DNA from 2 places in the Aquibaculum sediminis genome. Region 2 is predicted to be linked to the other one. Evidence: predicted binding sites of a transcription regulator. Region 2 holds the regulator's gene; the other holds the start of a gene.
What was found. Region 2 encodes HrcA, which represses chaperone genes, less so after heat shock. Its sites were predicted from a motif close to GTTAGCACTCNCCNNNGGNGAGTGCTAAC; they were not measured.
Positions count from the first base shown of each region.

Region 1 (4,239 bases), 250 kb from region 2:
GAGCAGGCGGCTTGACGGAAGCGCAAGCCACATTGCCGGCGCCTGCGGCGATCCTCTTCGACTGGGATAACACCCTGATCGATAGTTGGGGCACAATTCATCTGGCCCTGAAGGACACGTTTCTCGCGTTCGGCATGACCCCCTGGACCTTGCAGGAAGCACGCGAGCGCGTGCGCGAGTCGGCGCGCGAAGCCTTCCCCAAGCTGTTCGGCGCGCAGGCCGACGAGGCGATGACGATTTTCTACGACAGCTTCGCGCAACGGCATCTGGAAGGCCTGCGAAGCCTGCCGGGCGCGCAGGCCTGCCTTGCAACCTTGGCGCAGTTGTCCGTGCCGATGGGGGTGGTCAGCAACAAGGCTGGGCCCTATTTACGGCGGGAAGTCGAGGCATTGGCTTGGTCCGACTACTTTGGTGCCGTCGTGGGGGCCAACGATGCCACCCGGGACAAGCCTGACGCAGAACCGGTCCGGATGGCCTTGCGTTCGATGCAGGTGGAACCCACCTCTGCTGTGTGGTTTATCGGCGATACCGATGTCGATCTGCTATGTGCGGCCAATGCCGGCTGCACGGGCGTGCTGTTGCGCCAGGAAGCACCCGCCGATGGCGAGTTCGCGGGGGTGCGTGTGGCGGCGCACCTGCCGGACTTCTCAGCGTTGTTGGCGTTGGTGGAGACGGCGTCCCAGGCAAGGTTTTCCGGAGAAGCGATGCATCCGGCATGATGGCGGCCGATGCGCCAGCGAAATGGATTGGAGCCGACCAGGCATTGCTGCGCTTGGTTCGAATGGCCCATACGAATAACGAAGCGCCAATAATGAAGCGAAAGAGAAAGAAGAGGGTCTAACGCAATGGCCGGTGAAAAGTCGCAAAACGTACAAGATGTCTTCCTCAACCACATCCGCAAGAACAAGATTCCGGTCACGATTTTCTTGGTCAATGGGGTGAAGCTGCAGGGTATTGTCACTTGGTTTGATAATTTCTGCGTGCTGCTGCGTCGCGACGCGCACTCGCAGCTCGTCTACAAGCATGCGATCTCCACGATCATGCCATCGGCACCGATTCAGCTGTTCGAGGTCACCGACAAGGAAGGAGCCGAGGACTGACGCAAGAGACTTCTAAGCAGAGCGCGACCACCCCTACTACCGAAGGGAGTGCGGGGCGCGCCCTGGTGCTGCATCCAGCAGTGAAGCCTGGGCCTGGGCAATCGGAGCGTTCGGCCGATGCCCGCTTGCAGGAGGCCATCGGCCTCGCCCAGGCCATCGGGCTGGAGGTTGTGGGCACGGATATCGCCCCGATCGACCGCCCCTATCCGGCGACCTTTGTTGGCGGAGGGGTCGTCGAGCGCTTGGCGTCCCAGGCCGAGGGGACGGAAGCCGATCTCGTGGTTTTCGACTGCACGCTCTCCCCTGGCCAGCAGCGCAATCTGGAGCGCGCACTGGATCGCAAGGTCATCGACCGCACGGGCCTGATCCTGGAGATCTTCGGGGCACGCGCCCGGACCAAGGAAGGGCGACTGCAAGTCGATCTCGCAGCGCTGACCTATCAGCGTTCGCGTCTGGTGCGCTCCTGGACTCACTTGGAGCGTCAGCGCAGCGGTGGCGCCTTCATGGGCGGTCCGGGTGAACGCCAAATCGAACTCGACCGGCGCATGTTGGATGAGAAGATCCTCCGGCTGAAGAAGGATCTCGAACAGGTCAAGCGCACGCGCGGCCTGCATCGCAGCGCACGACAGAAGGTGCCCTATCCGGTCGTGGCTTTGGTGGGCTACACCAACGCCGGAAAATCCACGCTCTTCAACACGCTGACCCGGGCCGACGTCATGGCCGAAGATATGCTCTTCGCCACGCTCGACCCCACCATGCGGCGGCTGGAGCTGGCGTCGGGCGAGACCATCATTCTCTCGGATACAGTCGGCTTCATCACCGATCTGCCGGTGCATCTGGTCGCGGCCTTCCGGGCCACGCTGGAGGAAGTGATCTCTGCTGATGTCATCGTGCACGTGCGCGATGTAAGCGATCCGGAGCATGAAGAGCAGAAGGCGTCGGTGGACGCGATCATGCACGATCTCGGACTCGGTCCGGGCGAGTCCGGTGAACGGCCGGTCATCGAGGTCTTCAACAAGATCGATCTTCTGGAGCCCGAGGCGCGCGCTGCATTGCAGGCGCAGTGCGCGCGCGAAGACCATCTGGTGGCCGTATCCGCGCTCACCGGCGAAGGCCTGCCTGACTTGCTCAAAGCGGTGCGTCAGGGGCTGCAGCGCGACCATGAAGTCCTGGAACTGGAAGTGGACGCGGCCGACGGCAAGACGCTGGCCTGGCTCTATCAGCATGGCCAGGTCCTGGACCGGGAAGAAGGCGACGGCCACACGTGGCTGCGTGTCAGCCTCTCTCCCATCGAGCGCGCACGCTTCGACCGCCTGCCCATGCAGGAGGACGGGTCGGGTCCCTCCGTTCCCGCGGAACACTGACCAGCATCGCGAAGCCCGACATCACGACGCCCTGACATCGCGACGCCCTGACATCGCAACCACGTCCCGGCGGTACGGCTGTTCACTAAGGTTGACTTCGCCGGTCCGACTGCCTATCTCCGGGATCGTTAGCACTCACGACAGGTGAGTGCCAGAAGGGGCTCCGTCCCCGACAATAGATACAGACCTCCGGATAAAGGGAGCAGGACGAGAATGAAGTTCCGCCCGTTGCACGACCGCGTGGTGGTGGAGGCGCTTGACGCCGAAGAGAAGACCGCCGGCGGCATCATCATCCCGGACACCGCCAAGGAAAAGCCGCAGCAGGGCAAGATCGTTGCCGTGGGCCCGGGTGCCCGGGGCGATGACGGCAAGGTTAACCCGCTTGACGTCAAGGAAGGCGACACCGTCCTCTACGGAAAGTGGTCCGGTACCGAAGTGAAGATCGACGGCAAGACGCTGCTGATCATGCGCGAGTCCGACATCATGGGTGTGCTCGCCTGAGTGTAAGCGCGAAGCGCCCTCGATCATTGAAGAATTCCAGCAGCAAGGAGCGAACGCATGGCTGCGAAAGAAGTTAAATTTAGCACGGATGCGCGTCAGCGCATGCTGCGCGGCGTGGATACCCTCGCCGACGCAGTGAAGGTGACCCTGGGTCCCAAGGGCCGCAACGTGGTTCTCGATAAGTCCTTCGGCGCCCCGCGCATCACCAAGGACGGTGTGACGGTCGCCAAGGAGATCGAACTTTCCGACAAGTTCGAGAACATGGGCGCCCAAATGGTGCGTGAGGTCGCTTCCCGGACCAACGACACCGCCGGCGACGGCACGACGACCGCGACCGTTCTGGCCCAGGCCATCGTGCGCGAAGGCTCCAAGTCGGTGGCCGCCGGCATGAACCCCATGGACCTGAAGCGCGGCATCGATGCTGCCGTGGCCGTGGTGGTCGAGGATCTGCGCAGCCGTTCGCGCAAGATCTCCAAGCCGGAGGAAGTTGCTCAGGTTGGCACCATCTCCGCCAACGGCGATCGTACGGTCGGCGAGATGATCGCAGAGGCCATGCAGAAGGTCGGCAACGAGGGTGTCATCACCGTCGAGGAGGCCAAGAGCCTCGAGACCGAGCTCGAAGTCGTCGAGGGCATGCAGTTCGATCGCGGCTACCTCTCGCCGTACTTCGTGACCAACTCCGAGAAGATGATCTGCGAGCTCGAGAACCCCTACATCCTGCTGCACGAGAAGAAGCTCTCGAACCTGCAGGCCATGTTGCCGGTGCTCGAGGCCGTGGTTCAGTCGTCTCGTCCGCTGCTGATCATCTCCGAGGATGTCGAGGGCGAAGCCCTGGCGACCCTGGTGGTCAACAAGCTGCGCGGCGGCCTGAAGGTCGCGGCCGTGAAGGCTCCGGGCTTCGGCGATCGCCGCAAGGCCATGCTCGAGGACATCGCTGTTCTGACCGGCGGTCAGGTCGTGAGCGAGGACATCGGCATTAAGCTCGAAAACGTCACTCTCGACATGCTTGGTGAAGCGAAGAAGATCGACATCACCAAGGAAGAGACCACCATCGTCGATGGTGCGGGCCAGAAGCAGGACATCGAAGCTCGGGTCGCCCAGATCAAGGCGCAGATCGAGGAGACCACCTCCGACTACGACCGTGAGAAGCTGCAGGAGCGGCTGGCGAAGCTCGCCGGCGGCGTTGCGGTGATCCGCGTCGGCGGCGGCTCCGAGGTCGAGGTGAAGGAAAAGAAGGACCGCGTTGACGACGCCCTCCACGCCACCCGCGCGGC
Region 1 is NZ_JBFCVK010000001.1:26,367-30,605, reverse strand. Features, by position in the region: gene ABZ720_RS00160 (D-amino-acid transaminase) at 1-15, shown strand, start outside; gene ABZ720_RS00155 (HAD family hydrolase) at 12-719, shown strand; gene hfq (RNA chaperone Hfq) at 846-1,100, shown strand; gene hflX (GTPase HflX) at 1,181-2,464, shown strand; gene groES (co-chaperone GroES) at 2,678-2,965, shown strand; gene groL (chaperonin GroEL) at 3,023-4,239, shown strand, end outside.
Region 1: a site for HrcA is predicted at 2,592-2,620, ahead of groES (co-chaperone GroES). Genes of this name have one in related genera too.

Region 2 (4,239 bases):
CCCGAAGCCCTTCAGATCGGTCACTGCCCGAAGCGAGCGGCCGACGAGACGCTGAATTTCCTGAGTGCGCCCGCTCTGCTTGCCGCGTGCGGCCTCGCGGTCGGTGCGGGTGTCGGTCGCCCGCGGCAGCATGCCGTACTCGGCCGTGACCCAGCCGCGGCCGCTGTTGCGCAGCCAGCCCGGCACCGACTGCTCGATGCTCGCGGTGCAAAGCACGCGGGTGTCGCCGAAGGAGATGAGGCAGGAGCCCTCGGCATACTTGTTGACGTCGATCTGAAAATCGATGGTGCGCAAGGCATCGGCCGCACGGCCGCTGGGACGCCCGCTCGCAGGCATGGGACCACTCCTGGACATGTTTGGAGGGCCGGACCCTAATGCGGGCTTGGCGTCGCGTCCAGCACGGCAAGGCCGGCTTCTCGGCTCGGCCCGTTGAAAGCACCGTCACTGTGGACTAAATGCCTTTCCGTACTAGAATTTCCTGAATGAGGTCCCTACTCGGCTTGGCCTACGCATGAGCGAACCGCTTCACCCCTCCCTGAGCAGCGTGCTCAACGCACGTTCGCGCGACATTCTGCGGACGATCGTCGACGCCTATGTGGAAACCGGCGCGCCGGTCGGCTCGCGCACACTTGCGCGCAAAATGGGCCTGGACCTGTCGCCGGCCACCATCCGCAACGTAATGGCCGACCTGGAGGATCTGGGGCTGCTGATGGCGCCGCACACCTCGGCTGGCCGTCTGCCGACCGATCAGGGATTGCGGCTGTACGTGGACGGACTTCTGGAACGCGGCAATCTCGGCCGGGACGAACAGGAGTTGATCGAAGGACAGTGCGCAGCCTTCGGGCGCTCCGTGCCGGAGGTCCTGGAAGAGGCCACACGCCTGCTGTCCGACCTCTCGCGTTGCGCCGGCTTGGTGATGGCCCCCAAGCAGGACGAGCCGCTCAAGCACATCGAGTTCGTGGCGCTCGGGCCGGGTCGGGCGCTTGTCGTGCTGGTCACGGAATCGGGCAATGTCGAAAACCGCATCGTCGATGTGCCCATGGGTTTGCCGCCCTCGTCCCTGGTCGAGGCCGGAAATTTCCTGTCGCACAGGCTGAAGGGTTGTTCTTTAGGCGATACCCAGAAGGACATTGCCGATGAGATCCGCAGTCATCGCGCCCAGCTCGATGAGTTGACCGGCCGCGTGGTTCAGGCCGGCCTGGCCACCTGGGCCGGAGGGGAGCGCGGGGCGGCGCTCATCGTGCGGGGGCAGGCTCAGCTGCTGTCCGATGTGCAGGCCATTGAAGACCTGGAGCGCATCCGGCATCTCTTTGCGGCGCTGGAGCAGAAGGAAGCCCTGCTGCGCATGCTCTCCCTGACCGAGCGCGCCGAGGGAGTACAGATCTTCATCGGCACGGAGAACGAGCTCTTCGGATTGACCGGTTGTTCAACGGTGATTGCGCCCTACTACAATCAGCAACAGCAGATTGTCGGTGCGATTGGCGTCATTGGCCCGACTCGCATCGACTATGCCCGCATCATCCCTATGGTCGATTACACCGCCAAGGTGATCGGCCGCCTGCTTGGATGAGCGGCATCTCCCAACAGTAGAGTAGTGGAAAGGATCCATGGTCACGCAAAGCACGCCACCGGGCGGCAAGGATGCCCCGCGAGACGACACGAAGGACGAGGCCGCGGATGCCAGCGCCGAGGTGCTCGATTTTCCTGAATCGGACGCTGCCGCGCCTTCGGAAGGAGAGGGTCTGGACAGCGACGATCCGTTCACCGTCCTGAAGGCTGAAGCCGATGGTCTGCGCCAGGAGGTTGCCGAGTTGAAGGACCAGTTGCTGCGCGCTCTGGCTGAGACCGAGAACGTGCGCAACCGGGCCAAGCGCGAACGCGAGGAGACGCTGCGCTATGCGGCGGCCCCCCTGGCCAAGGATCTGCTCCCCGTCGCCGACAACCTGCATCGCGCCGTTGAGTCGGTGCCGGCAGAGGCCGCCGAGTCTGACGAGCGCCTCAAGGGGCTGCTCGTGGGCGTGGAGATGACCGAAAAGGCGTTGCTGGACACGCTGGCCAAGCATGGCGTCGCGCGGGTCGATCCTCTGGGTGAGAAGCTGGACCCCCACCGCCACGAGGCCATGATGGAGGTGCAGGATCCCAGCAAGCCCTCGGGCACCGTCGCCCAGGTGTTCGAGATCGGCTACGTGCTGCACGAACGCCTGCTGCGGCCGGCGCGTGTCGCCGTCGCAAAGGGCGGTCCGGCGCCGGGTGCTGCCAAAGGCCCCGACGAGACCGCTAGAGACGAGTCCGCCGACGAAGAGCCGCAGTCCTGAGATTGCGTTGCGTACCCCAGGCGGACAGCCACCATTGTTGGCTGTCCGCCTGAGGACGCGTTGCTCAAGCCGGTGATCGGCGCTCTGGCGTCAAGCGGTCGATTGACGGCCGGCTTCGACCACCTTGTCGGCTTCGCGCCCGTGCAGTTCCTGCAGATGGTGGAATTCGGCGCTGTATGAGCCGACGCCGAGGGTCAGCGATCGCAGTTCGATGATCAGATCGCGCAGTTCCGCTTGCGGCATGTGGGCTTGCACCTCGTCCCAGCCCTGCCAGCCGGGCCGCGCGTCGAAGCCGAGGATCTGTCCCCGCCGCCCCGAAATCAGGCCATGGACGCGATTGGTCTGCTCCTGCGGCACGAAGATCGAGACCTTGCAGATCGGCTCCAGCAGCACCGGGTCGCAGGCCGGCAATGCTTCGCTCATGGCTTGGCGGCCAGCGGTTTTGAAAGCCATGTCTGAACTGTCGACGGCGTGGTGCTGCCCATCCAGCAATGTGACCTCCAGGTCGACCACCGGAAAGCCCAGCGGCCCTCGGCTGAGGTATTCCTTGATGCCGGCTTCCACGGCGGGGATGTAATTGCGCGGCACGGCGCCGCCCACGACCTTGTCATGAAAGCGGAAACCTTCCCCGCGGGGCAGGGGGTCGATCCTCACTTTGATGTCGGCGAACTGCCCGTGACCACCGGTCTGGCGCTTGAAGCGCGCATGCTGGTCGGTGCCCTTTCGGATCGTCTCCTTGTAGGCCGGAGTCGGCGGCTGGGTTACGACCGCGACATTGAAGCGGTTGCGCAGGCGCTCGACGGCGATTTGCAGGTGAATTTCACCCTGACCGGACAGGAGCAGTTCGTGCGTGTCCGGGTCATGGCGAAAGCTGAGTGATGGGTCTTCTTCGCAAAGACGCGTGAGCGATGCGGTCAGTTTGACTTCGTCCTGACGGTTTTCCGGCTGCAGTGCGAGGCTGTAGACTGGCGTCAGGGGCTCGGGCCAGTGCAGTTCTGCCGCAAACAGGCCCTTCTCCGTCACCAGATCGCCGGTGCTCAGCTTGTCCATGCGCGCCAGACCCAGCAGGTCGCCGGGCGCGGCTTCGGAAAGCTTTTCCTGGCTGCCACCCTTAAGACGCACAAGGCCGGAGAGGCGCTCGCCGCCTATGCTGACGTTCTCCTTGATCGAGCCATGCCAGAGCCGGGCCGCACTTACCTTTCCGGTATGGGGGAGGTGGAAGGTCTTGAAAACGCTGGCCACGAAACCGCCATTGCTTGCGGCGGGAACACCGAGCCGCTCGGCGGCGCGCTCATGACTCGGGGCCTCGTGCCGCAGGGCCTTGAGCAGGCGTCGCACGCCATGGTCGCTTTCCGCGGCGCCGAGCAGCACCGGCACGATGAGATCGTTTTGTAGATCCTTGGCGATTTCCTGATAGAGGGCGTCCGGCGGCGGTTCCTTGTCTTCGAGCAGCTGCTCCAGCAGCGCATCGTCGAAATCCGCCAGACTCTCCATCATCTCCCGGCGGGCTTCGCTTTCGCGTTCGCGCACGGCTTCCGGCATCTCGATCAACGCCGAGGGCTGGTTGGGCTGATAGCGCCAGGCGCGCTCGCTCACCAGGTCCACGAAGCCTACGACGGAATCACCTTCGCGGATCGGCACCTGGCGGAGCAGCAGCGGCCGGCTGGAGACGGCTTGCAGCGCCGCCAGCAGGTCCCGAATGCGTGCAGAGGCCCGGTCCATCTTGTTGACGAAGATGAGATGCGGAATCTGACGGTCGTCGAGAAACTTCAGCAGGGGCGACAGCGTAACCGCCTTGTCCGGTTCGGCTTCGGCCACGACCACGGCAATGTCGGCGATCATCAGCGCATTCATGGCGTCCTGCGCCAGCTCCACCGAGCCGGGGCAGTCGACCACGGCCCAGGGTTCGCCAAGATAGTCGAAG
Region 2 is NZ_JBFCVK010000001.1:278,770-283,008, reverse strand. Features, by position in the region: gene rph (ribonuclease PH) at 1-336, opposite strand, end outside; gene hrcA (heat-inducible transcriptional repressor HrcA) at 512-1,570, shown strand; gene ABZ720_RS01310 (nucleotide exchange factor GrpE) at 1,608-2,315, shown strand; gene ABZ720_RS01305 (elongation factor G) at 2,406-4,239, opposite strand, start outside.